Regions from separate parts of the Azoarcus sp. DN11 genome, predicted to be linked through region 1. Evidence: predicted binding sites of a transcription regulator. Region 1 holds the regulator's gene; each other region holds the start of a gene.
The links. The regulator sigma-54, encoded in region 1, starts transcription at its own class of promoters, with help from an activator protein. The targets are predictions, from matches to a motif close to TGGCACGCTTNCTGCTNA.
Positions count from the first base shown of each region.

Region 2: the regulator sigma-54 is predicted to act here: its motif matches at 3,410-3,427, upstream of CDA09_RS22325 (TOBE domain-containing protein).
Region 3: the regulator sigma-54 is predicted to act here: its motif matches at 3,396-3,413, upstream of nifH (nitrogenase iron protein).
Region 4: the regulator sigma-54 is predicted to act here: its motif matches at 3,020-3,037, upstream of nirB (nitrite reductase large subunit NirB).

Region 1 covers NZ_CP021731.1:4,491,565-4,497,247, forward strand. Annotated here, with positions in the region: gene CDA09_RS20845 (phosphatidylglycerophosphatase A family protein) at 1-398, shown strand, start outside; gene CDA09_RS20850 (CinA family protein) at 404-883, shown strand; gene recA (recombinase RecA) at 969-2,003, shown strand; gene recX (recombination regulator RecX) at 2,018-2,467, shown strand; gene lptB (LPS export ABC transporter ATP-binding protein) at 2,454-3,176, shown strand; gene CDA09_RS20870 (RNA polymerase factor sigma-54) at 3,194-4,636, shown strand; gene hpf (ribosome hibernation-promoting factor, HPF/YfiA family) at 4,654-4,980, shown strand; gene ptsN (PTS IIA-like nitrogen regulatory protein PtsN) at 5,117-5,602, shown strand; gene hprK (HPr(Ser) kinase/phosphatase) at 5,571-5,683, shown strand, end outside.
Region 2 covers NZ_CP021731.1:4,788,401-4,794,083, reverse strand. Annotated here, with positions in the region: gene CDA09_RS22340 (putative bifunctional diguanylate cyclase/phosphodiesterase) at 1-1,692, opposite strand, end outside; gene CDA09_RS22335 (phosphate/phosphite/phosphonate ABC transporter substrate-binding protein) at 1,708-2,667, opposite strand; gene CDA09_RS22330 (TOBE domain-containing protein) at 2,842-3,270, opposite strand; gene CDA09_RS22325 (TOBE domain-containing protein) at 3,460-4,281, shown strand; gene modA (molybdate ABC transporter substrate-binding protein) at 4,339-5,091, shown strand; gene modB (molybdate ABC transporter permease subunit) at 5,105-5,683, shown strand, end outside.
Region 3 covers NZ_CP021731.1:1,821,787-1,827,469, reverse strand. Annotated here, with positions in the region: gene nifK (nitrogenase molybdenum-iron protein subunit beta) at 1-961, opposite strand, end outside; gene nifD (nitrogenase molybdenum-iron protein alpha chain) at 973-2,442, opposite strand; gene nifH (nitrogenase iron protein) at 2,467-3,339, opposite strand; gene CDA09_RS23610 (NAD(+)--dinitrogen-reductase ADP-D-ribosyltransferase) at 3,589-4,410, shown strand; gene draG (ADP-ribosyl-[dinitrogen reductase] hydrolase) at 4,407-5,324, shown strand; gene nifT (putative nitrogen fixation protein NifT) at 5,290-5,502, opposite strand; gene CDA09_RS08335 (nitrogen fixation protein NifZ) at 5,499-5,683, opposite strand, start outside.
Region 4 covers NZ_CP021731.1:1,001,383-1,007,065, forward strand. Annotated here, with positions in the region: gene ntrB (nitrate ABC transporter permease) at 1-627, shown strand, start outside; gene CDA09_RS04550 (ABC transporter ATP-binding protein) at 646-1,437, shown strand; gene CDA09_RS04555 (methyltransferase) at 1,668-2,822, shown strand; gene nirB (nitrite reductase large subunit NirB) at 3,255-5,683, shown strand, end outside.

The DNA of each region.
Region 1 (5,683 bases):
CGCCGGGCACCTTCGGCACGCTCGCGGCCTGGCTCCTCTTCCCGCTGCTGCGCACGCCGATTTCCGACTTCGTTTTCCTCGCGCTGCTCACGAGCTTCTTCGTCGCCGGCATCCTCGCCGCAGACCGCACCGGCCGTGCCCTCGGCGTGCCCGACCACGGCGCCATCGTGTGGGACGAGATCGTCGCCTTCTGGCTCGTGCTGTTCTTCGCCCCGACGGGCTTCACGTGGCAGGCCATCGCCTTCGTGCTGTTCCGCTTCTTCGACATCGTCAAGCCGCAGCCCATCCGCTGGGCCGACCGCCACGTCGGCGGCGGCTTCGGCGTGATGCTGGACGACCTCATCGCCGCCGGCTACGCGATCCTCGCGCTCGCGGTCCTCAAACGTTTCCTCGGATGACCTCCATGCCCGATGACGAACTCGAAGCGCTGTCGCGCCGGGTCGGCGACTGGCTCGCCGCGCGCGGCGCCACCCTCGCCTGCGCGGAATCCTGCACCGGCGGCTGGGTCGCCCAGATCGTGACCGCCACCGCCGGCAGCTCCGGCTGGTTCGACTGCGGCTTCGTGACCTATTCCAACGAGGCGAAGCAGGATCTCCTCGGCGTCGCCGCCGCGACCCTCGCCCGCAACGGTGCCGTCAGCGAGGAGACCGTGCGCGAGATGGTCACCGGCGCCCTCGCGCGCAGCCGCGCCCGCTTCGCGCTCGCCGTCTCGGGCGTCGCGGGCCCCGGCGGCGGCACGGCGGCCAAGCCGGTCGGCATGGTGTGTTTCGCCTGGGGAGAACGCGACGGAAAGCTGCGCAGCGAAACCGCCCACTTCGCCGGCGATCGCACCTCGATCCGGCGCCAGGCGGTGATCCACGCGCTCGCCGGATTGATGACATAATCATTTTCCGACCGTTACACGGGCGACCTGCAACACTCCAGCAATCTCTGTGCCATAATTCCCCAACGTTTTGAAAGGACAGGACATGGACGACAACAAGGCCAAGGCCCTCGCCGCCGCGCTCTCGCAGATCGAGAAGCAGTTCGGCAAGGGTTCGATCATGCGAATGGGCGACGGCAACGTCGAAAAGGACATCCAGACGGTCTCGACCGGCTCGCTCGGGCTCGACATCGCGCTGGGCCTCGGCGGACTGCCGCGCGGCCGCGTCGTCGAGATCTACGGCCCGGAATCGTCCGGCAAGACCACGCTCACGCTGCAGGTCATCGCCGAGATGCAGAAGATCGGCGGCACCGCGGCCTTCATCGACGCCGAACACGCGCTTGACGTCGGCTACGCCGAGAAGCTCGGCGTGAACATCCAGGACCTCCTGATCTCGCAGCCCGACACCGGCGAACAGGCGCTCGAGATCGCCGACATGCTGGTGCGCTCGGGCGGCGTCGATATCGTCGTCATCGACTCGGTCGCGGCACTCACGCCGAAAGCCGAAATCGAAGGCGAGATGGGCGACCAGCTGCCCGGCCTGCAGGCCCGCCTGATGAGCCAGGCGCTGCGCAAGCTCACGGCGAACATCAAGCGCACCAACACGCTGGTGATCTTCATCAACCAGATCCGCATGAAGATCGGCGTGATGTTCGGCAACCCGGAAACCACCACCGGCGGCAACGCGCTCAAGTTCTACGCCTCCGTGCGCCTCGACATCCGCCGCACCGGCGCGATCAAGAAGGGCGACGAGGTCGTCGGCTCCGAAACGCGCTGCAAGGTCGTCAAGAACAAGGTCTCGCCCCCGTTCAAGGAAGCGCACTTCGACATCCTCTACGGCGAAGGCATCTCGCGCGAAGGCGAGATCATCGACCTCGGCGTGCAGCACAAGATCGTCGACAAGTCGGGCGCGTGGTACGCGTACAACGGCGACAAGATCGGTCAGGGCAAGGACAATTCGCGCGAATTCCTGCGCGCGAACCCCGCGCTCGCGCGCGAGATCGAGAACAAGGTGCGCGTCACCGTCGGCCTCAAGGAATTGCCAGCCGAACCCGCGCAACCGGCCGTCGAAGCGGCCTGACGCCGGCCTCGCCCATGGCGGAGACCGGCCTGCGGGAACGCGCGCTGCGGCACCTCGCGCGGCGGGACCACTCGCGCGCGGAACTCGCCCGCAAGCTCGCCCCGCACGGCTCGGCCGAAGAGATCGGCGACGTGCTCGACCGCATCACCGAACTCGGCCTGCTCAGCGACGACCGCTTCGCCGAAGCGTGGGTGCGCGGCAAGGCCGCACGCTTCGGCACCTCGCGCCTGCGCAGCGAGCTCGCGCGGCGCGGCGTGGCGCGCGACACGATCGACGCCGCCATTGCCGCGGAGTCGGGCGAGGACGACACCGAGCGTGCGCGGGCCGTGTGGCGCGGCAAGTTCGGCGCGCCGCCCGGCGATGCGCGCGAATGGGCGCGGCAGGCGCGCTTCCTGCAAAGCCGCGGCTTCGGCACCGACGTGATCCGCAAGATATTGAAAGAGAATCCCGATGAATCTGCTTAAGGTCGCCGGACTGCAGAAGCGCTACAAGGCACGCACCGTCGTGCACGACGTCGGCTTCGAGGTCGGCAGCGGCGAAGTCGTCGGCCTGCTCGGGCCGAATGGCGCCGGCAAGACCACCTGTTTCTACATGATCGTCGGGCTGGTGCGCGCCGACGGCGGCGACATCCGCCTGGACGACGCCGAGCTCACGCACCTGCCCGTGCATTCGCGCGCGCGCCTCGGCCTCTCGTACCTGCCGCAGGAAATGAGCGTCTTCCGCAAGCTCACCGTCGCCGAGAACATCCGCGCCGTGCTGGAGCTGCAGGGCCTCGGCCGCGACCGCATCGACGAGCGCCTCGAAGAGCTGCTCGATGAGCTCGGCATCGCCCACCTGCGCGACAACACCGCCGTCTCGCTGTCCGGCGGCGAGCGCCGCCGCTGCGAGATCGCCCGCGCGCTCGCGACCGACCCGCGCCTGATCCTGCTCGACGAGCCTTTCGCGGGCGTCGACCCGATCGCCGTGCTCGACATCCAGAAGATCATCCGCTTCCTGCGCGACCGCGGCATCGGCGTGCTGATCACCGACCACAACGTGCGCGAGACGCTCGGCATCTGCAACCGCGCCTACATCATCAGCGAAGGGCGCGTGCTCGCGAGCGGGCGCCCGGACGACATCGTCGCCAACGAACAGGTTCGCCGCGTCTATCTCGGCGAGCATTTCCGTCTCTGAGCCACCGAAGCAGCGCCATGAAACCGTCCCTCCAGCTCAAGATCTCCCAGCACCTCACGCTGACGCCGCAGCTGCAGCAGTCGATCAAGCTGCTGCAGCTGTCCACGCTGGAGCTGAACCAGGAGCTGGAACGCTTTCTCCTCGAAAACCCCATGCTCGAACGCGAGGACGGCGACGGCAGCGACTTTTCGCCCGGCGCAGCGCAGGCCCCGAGCGGCACCACCGATTCCGGCAGCCAGTCAGAAACCCCTGCCGCCAGCGAGGAGCCCCAGGGCGAGAGCGAACCGGCCAACTTCGACGAGGCCGGCGAGTGGTCGAGCGCGAGCAGCGGTTCGTCGAACCGCGACGACGACGATACCGACTTCCAGGAGCTGCAGGCCGCCGGCACCAGCCTGCGCGACCACCTCGACCAGCAGGTGAGCCTGTCGCCGCTCTCCGATCGCGACCGCGCCCTCGTGCGCTTCCTCATCGAGGCGCTCGACGAGGACGGCTACCTCAACCAGTCGCTCGAGGAACTGCTGCCGCTGCTGCCGCCGGAACTCGAGTACGACCTCGACGACCTCACGATCGCGCTGCGCCACGTGCAGCACCTCGACCCGGCCGGCATCGGCGCGCGCAATCCGCAGGAATGCCTGAGCCTGCAGCTGCGCGCGATGCTCCCGGGGGCGACGCGCGACCTCGCGCTCAGGATCGTCGACGAATACCTCGACCTGCTCGCCGAGCGCAATTTCGTGCGCATCAAGCGCGCCACCGGCTGCGACGACGACGCGCTGCGCGCCGCGCACGCGCTGATCTGCGGCCTCGACCCGCACCCGGGCTCGCAGCACTCGGTGCAGGAGACGCGCTACATCCTGCCGGATGTCATCGTGCGCAAGCTGCGCGGCCGCTGGACGGTGTCGCTCAACCCCGAGGCGATGCCCAAGCTGCGCATCAATTCGCTCTATGCCAGCATCCTGCAGCAGAACCGCGGATCGGGTGGCGCGCTTACCAGCCAGCTGCAGGAGGCGCGCTGGCTGATCAAGAACGTGCAGCAGCGTTTCGACACGATCCTGCGGGTTTCGCAGGCCATCGTTGACCAGCAGCGACAGTTCTTCGATTATGGCGATGTGGCAATGCGACCTTTGACGTTGAGGGAGATCGCGGACCAGCTCGAGCTGCACGAATCGACGGTCTCGCGAGTCACAACGCAGAAGTTCATGGCCACACCGCGTGGCGTATTCGAGTTGAAGTACTTTTTCGGCAGTCACGTTGCCACCGACACCGGTGGGGCGGCTTCCTCCACGGCGATTCGCGCACTGATTCGCCAGCTGGTGGAGGCCGAAGACAGGAAAAAGCCCCTGTCCGACGCGAAAATTGCCGAATTGCTCGGTCAACAGGGTATCGTGGTAGCGCGGCGGACGATTGCCAAGTATCGCGAGTCCCTGAATATTCCGCCGGTCAGCCTGCGCAAGACGATCTGACAATACGAGGAAACATCATGAATCTCACCATCACCGGACATCACGTCGAAGTCACTCCCGCGATCCGCGAGTACGTGAACACCAAGCTTGACCGCGTCATCCGCCACTTCGACAACGTGACCAGCGTCAGCGTGATCCTGTCGGTGGATAAACTGCGGCAGAAGGCCGAAGTGACCCTGCATGTGCGCGGCAAGGACATCTACGTCGAGAGCGACGACGCGGACATGTATGCCGCGATCGACAGCATGGTCGACAAGCTCGACCGCCAGGTCCTCAAGTACAAGGACAAGAACTACGATCACGGCCACGACACGCTGAAGCATCAGCAGCCGACCGAACTGTGATCGTTTAACTCGCACCGGGGGTCCGGGGTGTGTTTATAATTCGCGCGTTTTCAACCCGCGCCTGCCGCACACCCCGAGCCTCCTCCCGCACCATCCCGGCAGCGGCAAGGGCCCTGTCGCGCAGGTGGTGATCCGCATGAGCCTCATCGCCGAACTCCTGCCCCCCTCGAACGTGGTCATCGACCTGGACGCGAGCAGCAAGAAACGCGTCTTCGAACAAGCCGGACTCCTGTTCGAAAACAATCAGGGCGTCGCCCGCAGCGTCGTCTTCGACAGCCTGTTCTCGCGCGAGCGCCTCGGCTCGACCGGACTGGGCCAGGGCATCGCGATTCCCCACGGCCGCATCAAGGGCCTGAAGGACGCCGCCGGCGCCTTCCTGCGCCTGTCGGCACCGGTGCAGTTCGACGCGCCCGACGGTCGCCCCGTCACCATGCTGTTCGTGCTGCTGGTGCCCGAACAGGCCAACGAGACCCACCTGCAGCTGCTGTCGGAGCTCGCGCAGATGTTCAGCGACCGCGACTTCCGCGATCAGCTGCAGAGCGCACCCGACGCCGCGACCATCCACTCGCTGTTCGCCTCCTGGGGCCCGCATGCGGCAGACCAGCGTCGCGCGGCTGTATGACCTGCACCGGGAACAGCTGGAGCTGACCCACGTCAGCGGCCGGCTCGACCGCGTCATTTCGGTCAACGAAGAACGCATCTG
Region 2 (5,683 bases), 300 kb from region 1:
CCCGAGCACCGCGTTGATCTGCTGGTGGTCGTCGAGCAGGATGTTCTCGGTGATCTCGAGCTCGAGGGCCTGCGGCGGCAGTTCGTTGTCGTCGAGGATTTCGCGGATCAGCTTCTCCAGGTCCTCGCGCAGCTGCACGCGCGAGAGGTTGACCGCCAGATGGCCCGGCGCGAGTCCCGCGTCCAGCCAGTGACGCAGCTGCCGCCCCGCCTCGCGCAGCACCCATTCGCCGATCGCGACGATCTGGCCGGTGCTCTCGGCGAGGGGGATGAAGGTCGCCGGGCTGATGAAGCCGCGTTCGGGATGCCGCCAGCGCAGCAGCACCTCGGCACCGACGTAAGCGCCGTCCGCGGCGCGGAAGATGGGCTGGAACGCGAGCTGCAGTTCGCCGCGCGCGAGGACCCTGTTGAGATCCTGCTCGAGGCGCATGCGCTCGTGCGCCTGTGCGTTCATTTCCGTGGTGAAGAAGCAGACCGCTGCACGTCCGGGTTTTTTCGCCTGGTACATCGCGTTGTCGGCGTTGGCCATCAGCGCCTCGACCGAGTCTCCGTCGTCGGGGTACAGCGCGATGCCGATGCTGCAGTGCACGACCACGTCGCGGCCGTCCAGCGCCACCGGTTCGGCCACCGCCTCGAGCAGCCGGCCGGCCACATCCCTGGCGTCGTTCACCTGGCCGAGGCGCGGCAGCAGCACCAGGAATTCGTCGCCGCCAAGGCGCGCGAGCGTGTCCTCCTCGCGCAGGCGCGCGCGGATGTTGGCGCTCACGCGAGCGAGCAGGCGGTCGCCGGCGGCGTGCCCCATCGTGTCGTTGACGATCTTGAAGTCGTCCAGGTCGATGAACATCAGCGCGAAGCGCTGCTGCTGACGATGCGCCGAACGGATCTCCTGCTGCAGCCGCTCGACCGCGAGCATGCGGTTCGGCTGGGCCGTCAGCGAATCGTAGTTCGCCTGGTAGTGCAGCTTGGCCTGCTCGCGCCGGATCTCCAGCGTCATCGCGTTGAAGGTCTCGCCGAGGCGCCCCAGCTCGTCGTCGGAGGTCACCGGCACGAGCGTGAATTCGCCGCGCCCGACATCGCGCGAGACCTCGATCAGGCGCTGCACCGGACGCATCACGCTGTACCGGAACACGAGGTGGATCGCGACGCTCAGGAACACGATGATCGCCGCATAGATGCCGAACTGCTGCAGGAGCTGCTCGCGCGCCTGCGTGGCGAGTTCCGCGCGGCTGATGCCGACCTGCAGGCGGCCCAGCGGGTGACCGTCGTGCACGATCGGGAACTCGATCGGGATCACGTCGGGCAGCGCCGCGAGCTCGCGGACCAGCGTCTGCAGGCGGGGCGGCGGCAGATGATCCGGCGCCCGCCCGTCGATGGCGAGGCGGCTGCGGATGTGCGGATCTTCGCCGTCCACATAGGACGTCAGCGGCCGCCCGTCATTGTCGACGATCACGCCGTAGACGACGTCGCGCTGCCGGCTGACCTCGCGCGCGTAAGCGTCGAGGGTCAGGAAATCGAGCCCGAGGATCGCCTCGGGGCTGATCAGCGCGATCAGGCTGCCCAGCACGCGGCCGCGCTCGTTGAGCTGCTGCTCCAGGAGGTGGTGCTGGCTGCGCAGGAAGAACCAGGCGTTCGGCGCCAGCGTGACCGACAGGATGCCGGCCACGGTGAGGATGAACTTGCTCGCAAGGCGCAAGGGCGCTCTCCGTGCTCAGCGCGGGAGGTCGAGCGTCGGCATGACCTTGCGGATGATGCGGCGGTGAGGATCGTAGTCGGCGTCGCGCGCCGGGCCGAAACCGGTCATCTCGGCCCGGGCGAGGATCGCGCGCCCCTCCGCGTGCGCTGACAGTCCGACCAGCAGCGCCTGGATGCGCATGGCGAGCGCCTGCGGCATGTCCTTGCGCACGGCCCAGGGCAGGTGCAGCACGCGCTCGGTCATACCGAGGTGGGTCACGGTGCCGGAGTCCATCGCGTCGCGCACCACGGGCAGATCGATCAGGATGTCGCCCGCCCCGCTCGCGTCGGCCTGGCCGTGGTACAGCGCGATCAGCGCATTGGGCGGATTCTTGGAGAACACCGTCTCGTAGTCGCCGGGCTTCAGTCCCGCCTCGAGCAGCAGGTAGCTCGGCAGGATGTAGCTCATCATCGCGTCCGTGCCGCCGCCGAACACGATCCTGCGCCCGCGCAGCTGGGCGATCGCGTTGATGCCGCTGTCCTTCCTGACGTAGAGTGCGCCGGCGACCGTGCCGGTGCCGAATTCCTCGTTGTGCGCGATCACGCGGTACTTGTCGGCGGAGCGGACGTAGTGGAACTGGTTGTAATGGACGATATCGAAGCGCCGTTGTTCGACGCCGTCCCAGAACGCGTCGAAATCCTTCGCGGTGACAAGCCGGACCTCGCGCCCGAGCTGGCGCCCGAGGTAGGCGGCGAGCGGGGCGTAGAGTTCCGTGGTCAGCGTCGCCTGGCGCCGCGGGAAGATCCCCATCACGAGCGGCGGCTCGCCCGCGGCCAGTGCGGCAGGGATCGAGCGTTCGGCGAGCGACAGCCCGAGGCCCGCCAGCAGCCCGAGCAGGATGCGGCGACGACCGGCGGGCCTGGCACCCATGCCGCACGCTGATGTATCGGCGAGCGTTTGCCTGGCGCCTCCCGCGCCCTTCATGACCGTGCTCATTCCTGCTGTCCCCTTTGAATCGTGTGGAGCGGTGCCCGGGTTACGGGCACATCGGCCGCGTGCTTGTTCTTATTGGTGCAAACCCTGCGGCGCAAGCAGCGGGAGCATGAACGGGGTTGCGGCGGAATTCAAGGCCTTCGGTTTGCGGACTGCGTGATGGATTCCACGGCTCCGCTAGTCCGGCACCCCGAGGATCACATGCGAGGCCTTGATCACCGCGGTGGCGGGCGCTCCCGGTTTGAGGCCCAGCTCGCCGACCGCTTCCCGGGTGACGATCGCGGCGATCTCGCTGCCGCCGGCGAGCGTCAGCACGACCTCGGCGTTCACGGCGCCGGGCGCCACCGACTTGACCGTGCCGGCGAGGCAGTTGCGCGCCGACAGGTGCACGCCGCCGGCGCCGGTCATCAGCATCACCCACGGCGCCTTGACCAGCGCGACGAGCTCGCGGCCGACCGCGAGACCGAGCGCCCGCACGCTTTCCATCGTGACGATCGCGACGAGGTGGTCGCCGCCGGCGAGCACCAGGTCGACCTCGGCATTGACCGCGCCCGGCGTCAGGGCATCGATCTTGCCGTGAAACACGTTGCGTGCGCTGACTTTCATCGCGGGCTCCTCGTGTCGGTTGTGTGTCGGGATTGCGACACCGTTGTATGGTTAAATACATACAATCTGCGGTGGCGACGATCGGTATCTCCGCGAGGCACTCTACAGGCGTCAGTGACACGGGCGCAACAGCGGAATCTGGCATGCGAATCGCTATATAGTGGTGACTACATAAAGGAAGATTCACGGATGAACTCCCCGGGTCCGCGCCGATTCATCGGGCGCCTCGCGATCGAGGCCGACGTGGGCACGGCCCTGTCGGACACGCGCATCCGTCTGCTCGAGGAGATCGACCGGCGCGGCTCGATCAGCCAGGCGGCGAAGGCCGTGCCGCTGTCGTACAAGGCGGCGTGGGACGCGGTCGACGCCGTGAACAACCTCGCCCCCGAGCCGCTCGTGGTGCGCGTCACCGGGGGGCGCCAGGGTGGCGGCACGCAGCTCACCGGGTACGGCCGGCGCGTCGTCGCGATGTACCGCGCGCTCGAGATCGAATACCAGGCGACGCTCGACCGCCTCGCCGCGCGCCTTGACGATCTCGGGCCGGTCGGTATCCGCGAGTTCCAGACCCTGATGCACCGCATGGCGATGAAGACCAGCGCGCGCAACCAGTTCACCGGCCCGATCACCGGGTTGCGCGACGGCGGCGTGGATTACGAGGTGCGCCTGCGCCTCGACCGCGACACCGAGATCGTCGCCGTGATCACGAAGGAAAGCGCGGAGAACCTGGCGCTGGCGATCGGCAAGGAGGTGTGCGCGCTGGTGAAGTCCTCGTCTGTGCTGCTGACGACCGATGCCGACCTGCGCATCACCGCGCGCAACCGCCTGTGGGGCGAGGTGGCGGCGGTCCACGCCGGCTCGGTCAACGACGAGGTCACGCTGCAGCTGCCGTCCGGGCGCAGCGTCACGGCGGTCGTCACGCACGGCAGCTGCGCGGCCCTCGGCCTCGCGGTCGGCGTGCCGGCGTGTGCGCTGTTCAAGTCTTCCAGCGTGATCCTCGCGACTTGGGACTGAACCCCCGGGTCATCATTTTCCGCCTTTGCCCCCGTTCCCGCCCCCAAGGAGTGCCCCATGAAAGCCGTCCTCGCCCGCCTGCTGTGCGCCGCCGCCGTCCTGTCGTGCGGGACCGCCCCGGCCGCCGAAGTCAGCGTCGCGGTCGCCGCGAACTTCACCGCGCCGATGCAGAAGATCGCCGCCGAGTTCGAGCGCGACACCGGGCACAAGGCGCGCCTCGCGTTCGGCGCGACCGGCAAGCTCTACGCGCAGATCACGAACGGCGCGCCCTTCGAGCTCTTCCTGTCCGCCGACGACACCACGCCGGCGAAGCTCGAACAGGAGGGCGTGGCGGTCGCGGGCAGCCGCTTCACCTACGCGATCGGCAGGCTGGTGCTGTGGTCGGCGCAGCCCGGCGTCGTGGACGACAAGGGCGAGGTGCTGAAGCGCGGCGCCTTCGCGCATCTTGCCGTTGCGAACCCGAAGACCGCGCCCTACGGCGCGGCGGCGATGGCAGTGCTGCGCAGGCTGGGGCTGGCCGATGCGCTCGCGCCGAAGCTCGTCACCGGCGAGAACATCGCCCAGACCCACCAGTTCGTCGCCAGCGGCAATGTGGAGCTGGGCTTCCTCGCGCTGTCGCAGGTGTGGGCGGACGGCCGGCTGACCGGCGGTTCGGCGTGGCAGGTGCCGGCCGAGCTGCACGAACCGCTGCGCCAGGACGCGGTGATCCTCGCCGCCGGGCGCGACAAGCCGGCCGCGCGCGCACTGGCCGACTACCTGCGCGGCGCGAAGGCGGCCGCGATCATCAGATCCTACGGTTACGGGCTGTGAGGCGGGCGCAGGCATGACAAGCGTGGTCGACCTCGCGGCGATCGGCCTGACGCTGGAACTGGCGGCGGTGACGACCACGATCCTGCTCGTGCTCGGCACGCCGGTGGCGTGGTGGCTCGCGCGCACGCGTTCGGCGTTCAAGGGCGCGGTCGGCGCGGTGGTCGCGCTGCCGCTGGTGCTGCCGCCGACCGTGATCGGCTTCTACCTGCTCGTGACGATGGGGCCGCACGGGCCGATCGGCCAGTTCACGCAGGCGCTGGGCATCGGCCTGCTGCCGTTCAGCTTTGCGGGGCTGGTCGTCGGCTCGGTGTTCTACTCCCTGCCCTTCGTCGTCCAGCCGCTGCAGCAGGCCTTCGAGGCGATCGGCGAACGGCCGCTGGAAGTCGCCGTGACGCTGCGTGCGGGCGCGCTCGATACCTTCTTCAGCGTCGTGCTGCCGCTCGCGCGTCCGGGTTTCGTCACCGCGGCGGTGCTGGGCTTCGCGCACACGGTGGGCGAGTTCGGCGTGGTGCTGATGATCGGCGGCAACATCCCGGACAGGACGCGCGTCGTGTCGGTGCAGATCTACAACCACGTCGAGGCGCTGGAATAC
Region 3 (5,683 bases), 2.3 Mb from region 1:
CGGTGCCGGCCACGCCGATCGGGCAGTGGAGGCTGACGGCCTTCTGGCCGACCTTCTCCACGTACTCCGCCGACTTCGCCGCCGAGATGCCCTGCATGAAGATGGTGCCCTTGGCGTGCAGCGCATTGACCGCGTCGTCGTACCTGGTGCCGCCGGCGAACATGTTGAATTCACCGTTGGTGGGCGTGTCGTAGACGTCCGAGGTGTCGGAGAGGACGGTGTACTCGACGTCCATCTCCGCCAGCAGGCGCTTGACCTCCCGCAGGTTGGCGACGCAGTAGCCGTCGAAGCCGCCGTTGATGTTGATCGACGCCGATTCCTTACGCTCCCTGCCCTCCCAGAAGTGGGTGAGGCAGCCCTTGAGCATGTTGTCGTAGCCGGTGACATGGCTGCCGACGAAGCTCGGGGTGTGGGCGAAGGGGACCGGGAAGTCCTTGGGGATCGAGCCCTTGTCCTTGGCGGTCTTGATGAAGGCATCCAGGTCGTCGCCGATGACTTCCGCCATGCAGGTGGTGCTGACGGCGATCATCTTCGGCTTGTAGAGGGCGTAGGCGTTGGCGAGGCCGTCCACCATGTTGGTCAGGCCGCCGAACACCGCCGCGTCTTCCGTCATCGAGTCGGAGACGGCGGACACCGGCTCCTTGAAGTGGCGGTTGAAGTGGGAGCGGAAGTAGGCGACGCAGCCTTGCGAGCCATGCACGTAGGGCAGCGTGCCCTCGAAGCCGGCGGCGGCCATGACGGCGCCGAGGGGCTGGCAGGCCTTGGCCGGGTTGATGGTGAGGACCTCACGGGAGAAGTTGATCTCCCGGTATTCCCAGGTCTTGGTCCAGTCACAGGTCTTCTTCACCTCGTCGACCGGCACGGTGTGTTCGAAGACGCGCTTGCGCTCGAACAGCTCCTTGTACTCCGGCGTCTGGAAGAGTGCGCTGTGGTCGAGCACTTTCTCGGCAGATTGAGCCATGCTGATTCTCCTTACTTTTTCCAGGGCGCCTTGGTCAGCGACCACACGGGGCTGTTGATCGCCATGTCCATGTCGCGGGCGAAGATCGCGAAGCCGTCGTAGCCGTGGTAGGGGCCGGAGTAGTCCCAGCTGTGCATCTGGCGGAAGGGGATGCCCATCTTCTGGAAGATGTACTTCTCCTTCACGCCGGAGCCGATCAGGTCGGGGCGGATCTTCTCGGCGAACTTCTCCAGTTCGAAGCCGGAGACGTCGTCGTAGATCAGGGTGCCGTCCTTGATGTAGCCGGTGGTGCGCTGGTAGTCGTCGCCGTGGCCGAACTCGTAGCCGGTGCCGACCACTTCCATGCCCAGGTCCTCATAGGCGCCGATGACGTGGCGCGGGCGCAGGCCGCCGACGTAGAGCATCACCTTCTTGCCTTCCAGGCGCGGCTTGTACTTGGCGATCACGTCGGCGCACAGCTGCTCGTGCTTGGCGATGACCTTCTCGGCGTTGGCCTTGATGGTGTCGTCGAAGAGCGCGGCGATCTTGCGCAGGGACTCGGCGATCTTGGTCGGGCCGAAGAAGTTGTACTCCATCCAGGGCACGCCGTACTTCTCCTCCACGTGCCGCGCGATGTAGTTCATCGAGCGGTAGCAGTGCAGCAGCAGCACCTTGGCCCGCGGCATCATCTCGATTTCCTTGAGGGTCGCATCGCCGGTGCCCTGGCCGATGACCCGCAGGCCCATCTCCTCGAGCAGGATGCGCGAGGCCCAGGCGTCGCCGCCGATGTTGTAGTCGGCCATCAGCACCACGTCGTAGGGGGTGGACTCGAAAGGCGCCTCGTAGTCCGCCTTGTCGAACACCCAGTCGCGGATCGCGTCGTTGGCGATGTGGTGGCCCAGGGACTGGGACACGCCGCGGAAGCCTTCGCAGCGCACCGGGACCACGGTCAACCCGGTCTCCTTGTGCTTCTTCTTCGCGACCGCCTCGATGTCGTCGCCGATGAGGCCGATGGGGCACTCGGACTGCACCGAGACACCCTTGGCCAGCGGGAAGACGGTCTTGAGCTCGTCGATCAGCTTGTCCAGCTTCTTGTCGCCGCCGAAGACGATGTCCTTCTCCTGGAAGTCGGACGTGATTTGCAGGGCGGCGAAGCTATCCACGCCCGAGGTGCCGTTGGCGTAGTTGCGGCGGGTAGCCCAGGAGTACTGGCCGCAGCCCACGGGACCGTGGGAGACGTGCACCATGTCCTTGATCGGACCCCACACCACACCCTTGGAACCGGCGTAGGCGCAGCCGCGGATGGTCATCACACCGGGCAGGGACTTGATGTTGGACTTGACACCGCAGTCGGGCTTGCCTTCCTCGTACACGTTGAGGTGCTTGGCGCGCTTCTTCCCGGCCTTCTCCGGGTAGGTCGCGAGGACCTCCTGGATGAGGGCCCTCCTGTCGGCAACTTCGCGGGTCTTGTCATCCGCAGTTTCGTCGATTACAGCACTCATCTCGATTCTCCTGTGCGCTGGCGCTTAGGCCACGGCCTTGGCCTTGCCGACGATGCTGTCGTCTTCCTTCTGCATGATCCCGAACTCGAGCAGCAGGTCTTCCAGCTCTTCCATGCTGATCGGGGTGGGGATAGTGCCGTTGCCCTTGTTGGCATGCACCTTGCGCGCGAGTTGGCGGTATTCCTCGGCCTGCTTGCACTCGGGATCGTATTCAAGGACCGTCATGCGGCGCAGTTCGGCGTGCTGGACGACGTTGTCGCGCGGCACGAAGTGGATCAAGGAGGTGCCAAGGCGCTTCGCCAGCGCGTCGGCCAGTTCCCATTCCTTGTCGGTCTGGCGCTCGTTGCACACCAGGCCGCCCAGGCGCACGCCGCCGGTGTTGGCGTACTTCAGGATGCCCTTCGAGATGTTGTTCGCGGCGTACATCGCCATCATCTCGCCGGACATGACGATGTAGATTTCCTGGGCCTTGTTCTCGCGGATCGGCATCGCGAAGCCGCCGCACACCACGTCGCCGAGCACGTCGTAGGAGACGTAATCCACGCCGTCGTAGGCACCGTTCTCCTCGAGGAAGTTGATCGCGGTGATGACGCCACGGCCGGCGCAGCCGACGCCGGGTTCCGGGCCGCCCGACTCGACGCAGCGGATGTCGCGGTAGCCGACGCGCAGCACGTCCTCGAGCTCCAGGTCCTCCACCGAGCCGGCCTCGGCGGCGAGCGAGAGCACCGTGTCCTGCGCCTTGGCGTGCAGGATCAGGCGGGTCGAGTCGGCCTTCGGGTCGCAGCCGACGATGAGGATCTTCTGGCCCATTTCGGCCAGCGCCGCGAGGGTGTTCTGGGAGGTGGTGGACTTGCCGATCCCGCCTTTGCCGTAGAACGCGATTTGACGCAGACTCATTTCAACTCTCCTTGAGTGGTTTAACTGGCATCCGGCGAGGCCGGCACGACCTCCTTTCAGCAATGGCTGTGCCAAGCGCTGCAAAACCGGCGGAAACGCCCGTCTGGCGCGGCTTTCCGGCGATCTCGGGGGCCACGTGGAGGCATGTCGCGAAGCCGACAAATGCGTGGTCCTGTCCCACACGCGACGTGTCGGCAGTGGCGCCGAAGCGACGCCGGCGGCACGGCGCGCTTCTTGCACGGGGCGGGCATGGACTCCCCGCGCTCCCTTCCGCCCCTCCCGATCGGCCACAGCACGAACCTGATCGGCGTCCCCACCGCCGTGCTGGCAAGCAGCGCCTTCCAGGACACCCCGCTGCCGCTTGCCATCAGCGGCGTGCGGCAGACGAACGGGGCGCTCTTCGCGATGCTCCACGACGCCCGCTCCGCGAGCGATGCGGTTGCGGCATTCCGGATCTACATGCGCGCCGTATTCGATCTGGATGGCCCGCCGGAGCGCGACGCCGCCGGCCGCAGGCGCTATCGTGCGAACTATCAGCGGCTGCTGCGCGGCTGGGGATTCGATGCCAACGGCAAGGAGGGGGCGGTGCTCAAGGGCTGGGTGGAGTCGCGCTTCGGCCTGCTGCCGACCTTCCACAAGGAGATCCTGGGGCGCTATCCGTCCCCCGCATGGATGGCCTATACGGAGGAGAAGATGGCGGCGCGCTTCCACAACAACTGCATCCTCTTGCAGCTCGACCTGCTCTACGAGTTCGCGCAGCGCTTCCTGCGCCGCTGGCTCTACCCCGGGCGCAGCCACGTCACCCTCTACCGCGGCGTGAACGACTTCGGCGAGCATCTGCTGGTCGAGCGCCTCGACCGCAGGCGCGCTGTCGTACGACAGAACAATCTCGTCTCGTTCACGACACAACGCGACGTGGCCGACCAGTTCGGCGACACGATCCTCGAAGTGGACGTGCCGCTGTCGAAGATCCTCTATTGCAACGCGATGGCCCCCGGGCCGGTGCTGCGCGGCGAAGGCGAGGTGCTGGTGATCGGCGGCGACTACCGCGTGCGGCTGGGCTACCTGTGAGCGGCGAACCCACCCTGCTCGACCGCGCCCGTGGCGCCTACCTGGGGCTCGCGGTGGGCGACGCCCTGGGGGCGACCGTGGAGTTCCTCACTCCCGGCGAGATCCGCCACCAGTACGGCGAGCTGAAGGACATCGTGGGCGGCGGCTGGCTCAGGCTGAAGGCGGGCCAGGTGACCGACGACACGCAGATGTCGCTCGCCCTCGGCGAAGCGATCCTCGTCGCAGACGGCTGGCACCTGCCGACCATCGCCGAGCACTGGCTCGCATGGCTGAAGGGCAAGCCGATCGACGTCGGCAACACCTGTCGCCGCGGCCTTGCCCGCTACGGGCGCGAGGGCAGCCTGCACGGCCCGGCGAACGACGGCGATGCGGGCAACGGCGCGCTGATGCGCAACCTGCCGACGGTGCTGCTGGCCCACTACGACCCGGCCCTGCTGCACCGCCTGTCGATCGACCAGGCCCGCATCACCCACCATCACCCGCTGTCGGACGCCGCCACCGAGGCGCTCGCGCAGATGACCGCGGCGCTGCTTCACGGTGCGAAGCGCTCCGAGGTGATCGGCATCGCGCAGGATCTGGTGGCGCGCCACCGGCAGTTCCGCTTCGCCCCCTACCCGGGGCGCACCAGCGCCTACGTCGTGGACACGGTGCAGACGGTACTGCACGCCTTCTTCACCAGCGCGGGTTTCGAGGATTGCCTGCGGCGGACGGTGAACCTCGGCGGCGACGCCGACACCACCGGTGCCATCGCCGGCATGCTGGCCGGGGCGCGCTGGGGCGCGGCGGCGATTCCCGCGCGCTGGCTACGCAAACTGGAGCGGCCGGCACGTGCCGCCATCGAGCGGCAGGTGCCGGCCCTCCTCGCCCTGGGCGACGCAATCAGTCGCCGGCCAACCGCCGCGCCTCGACCGTGACCGGCAGGCGGGTGTCGAAGGGCAGGTCCGGCAGCTCCAACTGCCAGCCGTTGTCGAGCGTGGCCGTGCTGCCCCACAGACGGTCGTCCGCCAGTTCGACGATGCGCGCCTCGAGGTCCTTCTTCGGCACGTAGATGGAATAGCCACCGCCCGCTTCCTTGCGTACTGTCACTTTCATGCTGTTGCCTCCATGGATTCCGCGAGGCCGCCGATGACCTCGCCGGGGACGTCGGCATCGTCCGCCGCGATGCGGTCGAGGGAGCGCAGTTCGCGCCCCTTCATGCCCACCACGTAGCCGCGGTCGACGAAATCGATGCCGTAGATGTAGAACTGCTGCAGGAAGGAGCCGATGCTCTTGA
Region 4 (5,683 bases), 1.5 Mb from region 1:
CCCTTCTACCGCGCCGGGCCGAACGACCAGGGCATCGGCTGGAACGTGCTGTCGTCGCTGCAACGCGTCGCGATCGGCTTCGGCATTGCGGCACTGGTCGGCATTCCGGTGGGCTTCATGCTGGGGCGCTTTGCGGTGCTGGCGAAGATGATGAACCCGATCATCAGCCTGCTGCGCCCGGTGAGTCCGCTCGCGTGGCTGCCGATCGGCCTGCTCGTCTTCCAGCGCGCCGACCCGGCGGCGACCTGGACGATCTTCATCTGCTCGATCTGGCCGATGATCCTCAACACGGCGCAGGGCGTGATGCGGGTGCCGCAGGACTACCTCAACGTCGCCCGCGTGCTGAACCTCTCGGAATGGAAAGTCTTCACGAAGATCCTCTTCCCGGCGGCGCTGCCGTACGTGCTCACCGGCATCCGGCTCTCGATCGGCACGGCCTGGCTGGTGATCGTCGCCGCGGAGATGCTCACGGGCGGCGTCGGCATCGGCTTCTGGGTGTGGGACGAGTGGAACAACCTCAAGGTCGAGCACATCATCATCGCGATCTTCGTGATCGGGACGGTCGGGCTGATTCTGGAACAGGCGCTGATGCTGGCGGCGCGTCGCTTCAACTACGAAGACCGCTGAGCGGTGGAGGAGACCATCATGAAGAAGATCGTGCAGATCGAGAACGTCGGACAGACCTTCAACACGAAGAACGGCCCCTTCACGGCGCTGCAGGGCATCAAGCTCGACATCCACGAGGGCGAGAGCATCAGCCTGATCGGGCACTCGGGCTGCGGCAAATCGACACTGCTGAACCTGATCGCCGGCCTGACGCTGCCGTCGAGCGGCGTGATGCTGTGCGACGGGCGCGAGATCGCCGGCCCCGGGCCGGAGCGCGCGGTGGTGTTCCAGAACCATTCGCTGCTGCCGTGGCTGACCTGCTACGACAACGTCTATCTCGCGGTGGATCGCGTGTTCGGCGCAAAGGAGGGCAAGGCGAAGCTGAAGCGGCGCACGCAGGATGCGCTCGCGCTCGTGGGCCTGTCGCATGCCGAGACGAAGTTCCCGCACGAGATCTCCGGCGGCATGAAGCAGCGCGTCGGCATCGCCCGGGCGCTGTCGATGGAGCCGCGGATCCTGCTGATGGACGAGCCCTTCGGCGCGCTCGATGCGCTGACCCGCGCGATGCTGCAGGACGAGCTGGTGAAGATCCTCGCGGCGACCAGGGCGACGATGGTGATGGTGACGCATGACGTCGACGAGGCGGTACTGCTCTCCGACCGCGTCGTGATGCTCACCAATGGCCCGGCGGCGACGATCGGCGAGATCCTGGAGGTGGAGCTCGACCGCCCGCGCGACCGGCTGTCGCTCACCGGGCTGCCCGAGTTCGCACGCTACCGTTCCGCGATCATGGACTTCCTGTACAAGAAGCAGGTGAAGCGGGCGGCTTGATCGCGCGGGTCGGCACCGGGTCGGGCAGGCATTTTGGGCGGCGCGCGGGTTGGCGGCGGCCCCCGTCGGTGCCGACCGGCTATGATGTCGGGCCTTACGGTACAAGGCTTTCCGATGTCCCCGACCCTGTCCGGCCGCCTCGCCGCGGCCCTCGCTGCATGTGCGCCGCTCGAAGCCGGATCCGCCGACGCTTGCCGGCTGTTTCCTGGCAGCGTGGAGGGGGCGTGCCGATGAACGGATTTCCACAAGTGGTCTGGGATGAGGAGGGCGAGCGCCATGCGCTGCGCTGGCGTTCGGAAAGCGGGAGCCCGCCGCCGCGCCGCGTGGTGCTGGTCGGCGACCAGACGCCCGCGGATCAAGCTTACCGCTGGGCGTGCGAGGGGACGGCCCTGCTTTACCGCGGCGATTACCAGAACGCGCGGCAGCTGCTGCTGGCGATGGGGCGCCGGGCGGACCGCAAGCCGCGGCGCGCCGGCAAGCCGACCAGTGCGCCGCCGAGTGCGGCCGAGGCCTTCCATCTTCACCGCCAGGCGCAGGCCCAGCGCGCCCGCACCCTCGGCATGCTGCTGCTGCCGGTCGATGCGGACCACAGCCTGCCCTTGCGCCGCGCGCCCGACGTCGCCCTGGCCTGTCGCGAGGCCTACGGCCCTGCCGACGAAGCGTATGCGGTATCGCTGCGCGAGCTGCTGGGGCTGATCGGGGCCCACGAATGGCGCAAGAAGGGGGTGCCGATCCCGGCGCTCGGGGCTTCCATCCATCCGCATTACGGCGTGTTTTCCCCGGTGCGTGGCGAATACGTCGACCTCGTCGCGCAGGCGCCCCTGCCCGCGGCGCTGGCGAGCGGCGCGCCGGCCTGCGACATCGGTACCGGCACCGGCGTGCTGGCGGCGCTGCTCGCGCAGCGCGGCGTGCGCCATGTGCTCGCGACCGACCAGGACCCGCGGGCGCTCGCCTGCGCGCGCGAGAACATCGCGCGGCTGGGCTTCGCCGCGCAGGTGGAGATCCTGCAGGCGGACATGTTTCCCGACGCCCGGGCGGCGCTCGTCGTGTGCAACCCGCCGTGGGTGCCGGCGCGCCCGTCGTCGCCGGTCGAAAACGCCGTGTATGACCCCGACAGCCGCATGCTGCGGGCTTTTCTCGACGGCCTCGCGGCGCATCTCGTGCCCGGCGGCGAGGGGTGGCTGGTTCTCTCCGATCTCGCCGAACATCTGGGCCTGCGCACGCGCGACGAATTGCTCGCGGCGATCGCGGGGGCGGGGCTGCAAGTGGTCGGGCGCCTCGATGCCCGGCCGCGCCATGCCAAGGCGCGCGACGCCGATGACCCCCTTCACGCCGCGCGGGCGGCCGAAATCACCTCGCTGTGGCGGCTCGCCGTGCGGGCGTGAAACCCATCCCCACCCCAGCCCTCCCCTTGAAGGGGAGGGAGACGTGGGTCGGGCGATGTGAGGTGCAATGTTGTGGTGCAGCATTGCCGCGTAATGCACCGAATTGGTGCGATAGCGATGTTCGCGCAATCTTCGCACGGGCAGGTCTTCAGGGAAAAATTCCTTTTAAAACAGCAATGTAATTTTGAATTGGGGGCTGGCACCCATCTTGCGATAAGGAGTCCGTAGGCCGGGGCAACGAGGCTCCGGCTTGAAATGCTTGATGCAGGGCATGCGGACAACGGCGTCCGTCGTTTCTTCGGGAGAGCGCTTCCGGAGGCGACGCGACGCCGTTTTTTTTTCGCCTTATGGAGTGGAGATCGATCATGGCCCTGACCCGCCGCGTCAACGCTTCCCCCGAATTCATCTCTTGCGCTGCCTGAAGGAGCCGCCATGAAAAAAATGAAACTCGTGATGATCGGTAACGGCATGGCCGGCTGCCGCACGCTCGAAGAGCTGCTGAAGCTCGCCCCGGACCTGTACGACATCACGGTGTTCGGCGCCGAGCCGCACGGCAACTACAACCGCATCCTGCTGTCGCCGGTGCTTGCGGGCGAGATGACGCTGCCGGAGATCATGCTCAACGATCTCGACTGGTACCGCGACAACGCCATCACGCTGCATGCGGGCAAGATGGTGACGAAGATCGACCGCGTGAAGCGCAAGGTCATCGCTGCCGACGGCACCGAGGCCGAGTACGACCGCCTGCTGATCGCGACCGGCTCGACCCCTTTCATCCCGCCGATTCCCGGCGCGGACCTGCCGGGCGTGCTCGCGTACCGCGACATCGGCGACACCGAGGCGATGATCGACGCCTCGACGAAGTACAAGCACGCGGTCGTGATCGGCGCGGGCCTCCTGGGCCTGGAAGCCGCGAACGGCCTGATGCTGCGCGGCATGAGCGTCACGGTGGTGCATCTGTCGGACTGGATCATGGAGCGTCAGCTCGACAAGCCCGCGGCCGACATGCTGCAGGCTTCGCTCGAAGCCAAGGGCATGAACTTCCTGCTTGCGAAGCAGACCGAGGCGCTGATCTGCGGTGAGGGTGGCAACAGCGCGGGCCGCGTCGCGGCGGTGCGCTTCAAGGATGGCATGGAGATTCCGGCGGATCTGGTTGTCGTCGCCGCCGGCATCCGCCCGAACTTCGCGCTGGCGGAATCGGCCGGCATCTACTGCGGCACGGGGCGTGCGCGCGGCATCGCGGTGTCCGACACGCTGCAGAGCGTGACCGACCCGCGCGTGTACGCGGTCGGCGAGTGCGTCGCGCACCGCGGCATCGCCTACGGCCTGGTCGCGCCGCTCTTCGAGCAGGGCAAGGTGTGCGCCAACCATCTCGCGAACTTCGGCATCGGCCGCTACGAAGGTTCGGTGACCTCGACCAAGCTCAAGGTGACCGGCATCGACGTGTTCTCGGCGGGCGACTTCTCGGGCGGCCCGGACACCGAGGACATCGTGCTGCACGACAAGCAGGGCGGCGTGTACAAGCGCATCGTGATCAAGCACAACCGCATCGTCGGCTCGGTGCTGTACGGCGACACCGCGGACGGCTCGTGGTACTTCCAGCTGATGAAGGACGGCCAGGACATCCATGCGATCCGCGACCACCTGATGTTCGGGCAGAACAACCTCGGCGACGCGGGCCACAAGGGCGAGAACAAGGCCGCTTCGATGCCGGACACCGCCGAGGTGTGCGGCTGCAACGGCGTGTGCAAGGGCACCATCGTCAAGGCGATCAAGGAGAAGGGTCTGTTCACGCTGGACGAGGTCAAGAAGCACACCAAGGCGGCGTCGTCCTGCGGCTCGTGCACGGGCCTCGTCGAGCAGATCCTCGCCTCGACGGTGGGCGGCGCCTATCAGGCGGTGTCGGCGCACGACAAGCCGGTGTGCGGCTGCACCGAGCTGTCGCACGGCGACGTGCGCAAGGCGATCCGCGACCACAAGCTGCTGAGCATCCCCGAGACGATGGAAACGCTGTCGTGGAAGACGCCGAACGGCTGCTCGACCTGCCGCCCGGCGCTGAACTACTACCTGATCTCGACCTGGCCGCACGAGGCGAAGGACGATCCGCAGAGCCGCTTCATCAACGAGCGTGCACACGCGAACATCCAGAAGGACGGCACCTATTCGGTCGTGCCGCAGATGCTGGGCGGCGTGACGACGCCGGCGGAGCTGAAGCGCATCGCCGAGGTCGCGGAGAAGTACAACGTGCCGACGGTGAAGGTCACCGGCGGGCAGCGCATCGACCTGCTGGGGATCAAGAAGGAAGACCTGCCGCACGTGTGGAAGGACCTCGGCATGCCCTCGGGCCACGCCTACGGCAAGAGCATCCGCACCGTGAAGACCTGCGTCGGCGCCGAGCACTGCCGCTTCGGCACGCAGCGTTCGATGTCCATGGGCATCGACCTCGAGAAGATGCTCTTCGGCATGTGGAGCCCGCACAAGGTGAAGCTCGCGGTGTCGGGCTGCCCGCGGAACTGCGCCGAGGCCGGCATCAAGGACGTCGGCGTGATCGGCGTCGATTCGGGCTGGGAACTGTATGTCGCGGGCAACGGCGGCATCAAGACGGAGGTGGCGCAGTTCCTGTGCAAGGTGCAGACGCGCGAGGAAGTCATGGAGTACTCGGGCGCCTTCCTGCAGCTCTATCGAGAGGAGGGCTACTACCTCGAGCGCACCGTGCATTACGTCGAGCGCGTGGGCCTGGAGCATGTGAAGAAGCACGTGCTGGAGAACGCGGAGAACCGCAAGGCGCTGTACGAGCGGCTGCTGTACGCGCTGCAGGACGCGAAGGATCCGTGGGCCGAGCGCTACGCCGCGGACGCCGC